Linked DNA regions of Paracoccus pantotrophus. The protein of the gene in region 2 interacts with the protein of the main gene of each other region in a pairwise test. Links are inferred from orthologs where the notes say so. Each region holds a gene or a part of one and is shown on either strand. Other genes may lie near its edges. The genes, in order: ESD82_RS14995 and dsbD.

What was found.
Region 1: the proteins of dsbD (region 2) and ESD82_RS14995 interact in binary tests that used the Escherichia coli proteins (3 or more experiments, as listed by UniProt). The link is inferred for Paracoccus pantotrophus from one-to-one orthologs.

Annotation. Positions count from the first base shown.
Region 1 is NZ_CP044426.1:921,039-924,165, forward strand. What follows is about bases 219-3,035. They hold ESD82_RS14995 (DsbE family thiol:disulfide interchange protein), read right to left. Parts: upstream 1,978-3,035; coding sequence 1,459-1,977; downstream 219-1,458. Other genes in these bases: hisC (histidinol-phosphate transaminase), read right to left, coding at 219-1,265; ccmD (heme exporter protein CcmD), read right to left, coding at 1,991-2,134; ESD82_RS15005 (heme ABC transporter permease), read right to left, coding at 2,131-2,856; ccmB (heme exporter protein CcmB), read right to left, coding at 2,909-3,035. In the rest of the region: ESD82_RS14985 (prephenate/arogenate dehydrogenase family protein), read right to left, coding at 1-162; more of hisC, read right to left, coding at 162-218; more of ccmB, read right to left, coding at 3,036-3,127. UniProt on the Escherichia coli protein: Involved in disulfide bond formation. Catalyzes a late, reductive step in the assembly of periplasmic c-type cytochromes, probably the reduction of disulfide bonds of the apocytochrome c to allow covalent linkage with the heme.
Region 2 is NZ_CP044423.1:456,519-459,806, reverse strand. The notes cover bases 114-3,091. They hold dsbD (protein-disulfide reductase DsbD), read right to left. Parts: upstream 2,515-3,091; coding sequence 712-2,514; downstream 114-711. Other genes in these bases: ESD82_RS02240 (response regulator), read left to right, coding at 2,612-3,091; ESD82_RS02250 (TlpA disulfide reductase family protein), read right to left, coding at 114-715. Also shown: more of ESD82_RS02250, read right to left, coding at 1-113; more of ESD82_RS02240, read left to right, coding at 3,092-3,288. UniProt on the Escherichia coli protein: Required to facilitate the formation of correct disulfide bonds in some periplasmic proteins and for the assembly of the periplasmic c-type cytochromes.

The DNA.
Region 1 (3,127 bases), on a different replicon or contig from region 2:
GCGGTCGACCAGCCCGATCTCGGCCGCGACGGCACGGGTCTCGGGGCTGCGGGCATGGCCTACCACCTCACCGGCCAGCCCCGCCTCGCGCATGGCAAGCGACATCGAGCCGGCGATCAGCCCCAGCCCGATCAGCGCCACGCGATCATAGATCACGGCCATCAATGGCTTCCCGCCCGCTCGGCCATGAACTGCCCGATGACATGGGCCACGCGCCGGCACGAGGCCTCGTCGCCCACGGTGATACGCAGGCAATGCGGCAGGCCGTAGCCGGCGACGCGGCGCACGATCAGCCCCTGAGCCTTGAGATAGTCGTCGCAGGCCTCGGCCGTCCCCGCATCGGCAAAGCGCGCCAGGACGAAATTCGCGCAGGACGTATCCGAGGGCACCCCCTTCTCGGCCAAGGCCTCGGCCAGCCAGGCGCGCAAGCGGGCGTTCTCGACCTGGCAGCGGGCGATATGCTCGCGGTCGCGCATGGCGGCTTCGGCGCCCTCCAGCGCGACATTGGACAGGTTGAAGGGGCCGCGGATGCGGTTCAGCACATCGACGATCTCGCGCGGGCCATAACCCCAGCCGACGCGCAAGCCCCCAAGCCCGTAGATCTTGGAAAAGGTCCGGGTCATGAACACGTTGGGCAGCCGGCTCGCCAATTCGGCGCCGCCATCGTAATCCTCGACATATTCGGCATAGGCGGCATCGACCACCAGGATCGCCTGCGGCACGGCGCGGGCCAGCCGCTCCAGTTCCGGCAGGCCGATCATGGTGCCGGTCGGGTTGTTCGGATTGGCGACGAAGACCAGCCGCGTGCGCTCGGTAGCGCCCGCGATCAGCGCGTCGATATCGGTGACGCGGTCGCGCTCGGCCACCTGCACCGGGGTCGCGCCGGCGGCATGGGCCGAGATGCGGTACATCAGGAAGCCGTGCTCGGTGAACAGCACCTCGGTCCCCGGCCCGGCATAGGCCTGGCACAGGAAATGGATGATCTCGTCCGAACCCACGCCGCAGATGATACGGTCCGGGTCCAGCCCATGCACCTCGCCGATGGCGGCGCGCAGCCCGGCATGGTCGGTATTGGGATAGCGATGCAGCGCATGGGCGGCGCGGATCACCGCCTCGCGCGCCTTGTCCGACGGCCCGAAGGGGTTCTCGTTCGAGGAAAGCTTCACGACATTCTCGACCCCGGCCACCTTCGAGGCCCCGCCTTCGTAAAGCGAGATCTCCATGATGCCGGGTTGCGGAGCGATGGTCGTCTGGTTTTGCGACATGGCGGCCCTCTTGCAAGCCCGGCCGTCTTAGCGCCCGAAGAAAGGCTTGGAAAGCCTTGTCGGCCCGTGGCCTTCACCGTTTTCCAAATACTTCCGCGACAGTGCGCAGGCTGCGCCGACGGCGCCGCGCGCGCCCCAGGCTTCTTCGTTCCGAAAATACCCCAGCAAGGCCGCAGCCAAGCCGGCGCCGCCGTCACTCGGCCGCCAGCGCCTTTTCCAGCTCGGGCAGGAATCGGTTCGTGTAATCCTCGCGCACCAGCGGCCCGGCATGGCGGTAAAGGATGCGTCCCGAGCCGTCGATGATGAAGGTTTCGGGCGGCGCGGTCACGCCCCAATCGATCGCCACCCGGCCGCGCGGATCGGTGGCCAGCGCGTGATAGGGATCGCCATGTTCGGACAGGAACCCCAGCGCGGCGCCCTCGGGATCCTTCAGGTCGACACCATAGACCGGCAGCCGGGCCGAAAGCTCGGTCAGCGTCGGATGCTCGGCGCGGCAGGGCGGGCACCAGCTGGCCCAGAAGTTGACCAGCTTCACCCCCGGCTGGCGCAGCATCTCGTCGGTCAGCTGCACCTTGCCCGGCAGCGTGGTCTCGCCGACCGCGGGCGCCTCGCGCCCGATCATGGCCGAGGGCAGCGCGTCGGGATCGTCGCGCAACAGCGCCCAGCCGGCAAGAGCGGCGAAACCGGCAAAGACCGCCACCGGCAGCAGCATCATCGGCGATATCCTAGCCACGGCGTTCATGCTCCTGCAATTCGCGGCGGGCGCGGGCATTGGCCAGCACGGTCTGGACGACGATGCCGACCAGCAGCACCAGGCTGGCGCCATAGGCGGCCAGGACGGTCCCGGCATATTTGCCAAGTTCTGTCATGCGCGGTTCTCCCTTGCCAGCAGGGCCGCCAGGCGGCGGCGGCGGATCTCGGTCCGGGTGCGGACCAGCAGCAGCGCCAGGAACAGCAGGAAAAACCCCGCCATGGTCAGGTAGAGCGGATAGCGATAGACCGCCGACATCCGCTCGCCCGGCGCCATGGACAGCGAGGCGCCCTGATGCAGGCCCTGGTTCCAGAAGTTCACCGCATAGCGCGACAAGAGCGCAAAGACCGAGCCGACCAGGCACAGCACCCCGGTCAGGTCGGCGGCGCTGTCGGGATTCTCGACCGCCCCCCACAGCGCCATGTAGCCCAGATAGAACAGGAACAGGATCAGGAACGAGGTCAGCCGCGGATCCCATTCCCACCAGGTGCCCCACATCGGCTGGCCCCAGATCGCCCCGGTGATCAGCGCGATCAGCGTCATCACCGCGCCGACGGGCGCAGCCGCCTTGGCGGCCAGCGCGCTGACATGGTGGCGCCGCACCAGCCAGATCAGCGAAGTCACCAGCATCATCAGCCAGATGTTGATCGCCATCAGCGCCGCGGGCACGTGCAGGAAGATGATCTTGACCGTCGATCCCTGCTTGTAGTCCTGGGGCGTCAGGAAGCCCCAGACCAGCCCCGCCACGGTGCAGACCGCAGCAGCCGCCACCACCCAGGGTAGCACGGCGCCCGAGGTGCGCATGAACTTGACGGGGTTGGCATATTCCCAGATTGACATGTTCGCTTCCTAAATCGGGCGCGGCGCCCGCTCAAGTGGCCAGTGGTCGCGTTCACCGCAGATTGACACGCAGCGCAGCGGCTGCGGCAAAGGGTGCCAGGGCCAATGTGGCCAGCGTGATCGCCGCCAGGAAGACCAAAGGCGTCACCGGATCGGCCCCTGCGGCACCTCGCCGCACCGCCTCGGCCCCGAAGATCAGCGTCGGCACGTAAAGCGGCAGCACCAGGAGCGACATGAGCAGCCCGCCGCGGCGCAGCCCCACCGTTACCGC
Region 2 (3,288 bases):
CGAAGACCAGCGTCGAGGGCAGGCCGATCGCACCAAGCGCCCCCATCAGCCGGCCATGCGGATCGCGGATCATGCCTTCGCGGGGCAGCTTTTCGTCTCGCAGGAAGGCCATGATCCGGGCCGCTTCCTCGCCCTGGTTGGCAAAGACGAACTCGACGCCGGGCGTATTCGCGGCCAGGTCGGTCATCATCGGCATCTCGCGCCGGCAGGGCGGGCACCAGGTCGCCCAGAGGTTCAGCACCACGGGCCAGCCGCGCCCGCCCAGTTGCACCCCGCGTCCGTCCAGCGCGATCAGTTGCAGGTCCGGCAGGATGACCGAGGGGCGCGGCGGCAGCGCGGCGATGACGGCCTGATGCCCGGCCAGCGCCACCGCGCCGCCCAGGACCAGCGGCAGGGCTGCCCCCCGCGCCCGGCGCAGCAGCGCCAGCAACAGGACGGCGATGCCCCCGGCCCAGCCGGCAGCGGGCAGGAAACCGCCCTGCCAGAGCTTCAGCGCGTCCAGCGGATGGGGGGTGAAGGCAGACCAGTTGGCGATGACGAAGCCCGTGCGCGCGCCAAGGGTCCAGGCCAGCACGGCAATGCCGGCCCATCGGCCCGCGTCGCCTTTTTGCAGCCGCGCCGCGATCTCGACCACCAGGAAGAACAGCAGCAGCGCCACGACCGCCGCGAAACGCGCGCCGTCGAAGACCAGCGGGCCGATCGAGATCGCCGTCACGGCACCACCTTCGCGATCGAGGCCAGCAGCGCGGCGCTGTCCATCTCGCCGACCAGCCGGCTGCCTGGCGCCTCGGCGCGGGCCGCATCCAGAAAGACCATCGTCGGCGGCCCGGCGGCGGCCAGATCCTGCATCAGCGCCTGCGCCTCGGTGTTGAAGGCGCTGACATCGACCTTGATCCCCGCCAGGCCCGCGAGCGCGGCGTGGACGGCAGGGTCGGCCAGGGGCCCGCGTTCGATGGCGCGGCAGGTCACGCACCAGTCGGCGGTGACATAGACCAGTGCCGGCCGGCCGTCGGCCGAGGCCAGGGCCTGTTCCAGTTCGGCCCGCGTGGCGACCTCGGCAAATTGCGTCTCGGTCGGCGCCGGCACCGCGCGACCCGCAAGCGGCGCCAGCGGCCGCAGCGGATCATCCGCCCCCAGCGCCGCCCCGAATCCTTGCATCAGCCCTGCGAACAGCAGCAGGATGCCAAGCGCCGCCCCAAGCCGGCGGCCTCGCGTCGCGTCACCTTCCGGCCGGTCCAGCGCGCCCAGGAACACCGCCGTCCCGACCAGCAGCGCCGCCCAGAGCGCCAGCGTGACCGGCCCCGGCAGCACGCGCCCCGCCAGCCAGATCGCGAAGCCCAGGAAGATCACCCCGAAGGCGCGCTTGGCACCCTGCGTCCAGCCGCCGCTGCGAGGCAGGATGCGCGGGCCGAAAAGCCCGATGGCCAGCAGCGGCAGCCCCTGCCCCAGCCCCAATGCAAACAGCGCCGCGGCCCCCAGCATCACCTCGCCGGTCTGCGCGGTGTAGAGCAGCGCCCCGGCCAGCGGCGCGGTCACGCAAGGCCCGACGATCAGCGCCGAGGTGACGCCGAGCACCAGCGCGCCGCCGACCGAACCGCGCCGGCCGCCGACACGCCCAAGCCGGGTTTGCAGCGCCTGCGGCATTTGCAGTTCGTAGAAGCCGAACATCGACAGCGCCAGCGCCACGAAAAGCACCGCGGCGACCGCGATGGCGGCGGGCGATTGCAGCACCATTTGCAGATTCGCCCCCGACCATGCCGCCGCTACGCCCAGCAGCCCGAAGGCCGACGCCATCGCCAGCACATAGGCGCTGGCCAGCAAAAGCCCGCGCCGCGCGGTCAGCCTCTCGCCCTGCCCGGCCAGCATGCCCGCGACGATGGGGAACATCGGAAACACGCAGGGCGTGAAGGCCAGCAGCAGCCCGAAGCCGAGGAAACCGGCAATCACCAGCGCCCCGCCCCCGCGCGCGGCCAGACCCTGCACCAGCCCCTGGTCCTGGGCCAAGGTCAGTCCGGCACCGGAAACCGCCGCGGGATCTGCGGGCTGCGGGCTCCAGCCCGAGCCGCCGGCGGAGCCTTCCTGCTTGGGAGCATCCGCCAGCAACGTGCCATCGCCATCCAGCCTTACGCTTTGCGGCGCATAGCAGATGCCGTCCTGCTGGCAGCCCTGCCAGTGCAGGGTGACGGGGCGACCGGCGTTCTCCAGCCGTGCCGCGACCTCGCCGCGATAGATCTGGCCTTCGCCGAAATAGGGATCCTCGTAGCTCTCGCCCTCGGGCAGGGACAACGGCCGGCTCTGCCCGTCGGCTTCCGCCGCGAAGGTGCTGCGATAGAGATAATATCCTTCGGCGATGCGCCAGTTCAGCACCAGCGCGCCGTCCTCGTCCCGGCTGACGGTCAGGGCGAAAGCGTCCTGCGGTTGCAGGGGCGGCTCATGGGTCTGGGCAGAGGCCCAGGTCACCACAAGGGCCGCGATCAGCAGCGACAGCAGCGCCGCGATAGGGGCAGGGAACAATCTCGTCATCATGGGGACTGGCTAAAGACGCCACCTTAAGCCCAGCTTAAGGTCCGTCGACGATAACGTGATCATCAGGAACTACGGGGAAACGCGCATGCGCCTGCTGATTGTCGAGGACGATCCGGTCCTGTCCGACGGCCTCGGCGTCGGATTAGGCCTGTCGGGGTTCACGGCCGATAGCGTCGGCACCCTGGCCGATGCCCGCGCCGCGCTGGAAGGCGGCGGCTTCGTGGGCATGGTCCTGGACATCATGCTGCCCGACGGTTCGGGCCTGGACCTGCTGGCGGAACTGCGCAGCAGGGGATCGCGAATCCCGGTCCTTCTGCTGACCGCACGCGATCAGGTGCGCGACAGGGTGTGCGGTCTCGATGCCGGCGCCGACGATTACCTGGGCAAGCCCTTCGACCTTGCGGAACTTGCCGCCCGGCTGCGCGCCATGCTGCGCCGCCAGGAAGGCCGGGCCTCGGCCGTGATCGCGTGGAATGGCCTGGAACTCGACCCGGCGACCATGCGCGGCAGGCGGAACGGCGACGATATTCCGTTCTCGCGCCGGGAATTCGCCATCCTCCAGGCCTTGATCGAACATCCCGGCGCCATCCTGGCCAAGCCCGTCCTGGAAGAGCGGCTCTATGGCTGGCAGGGAGAGGTCGAGAGCAACACGGTCGAGGTCCATATCCACAAGCTCCGCGCGAAGCTTGGCGCGACCTTCATCGAGACGGTGCGCGGCGCCGGCTACCGGCTGGGGAAACCCGCCGAGAACGGGAGAAAGGG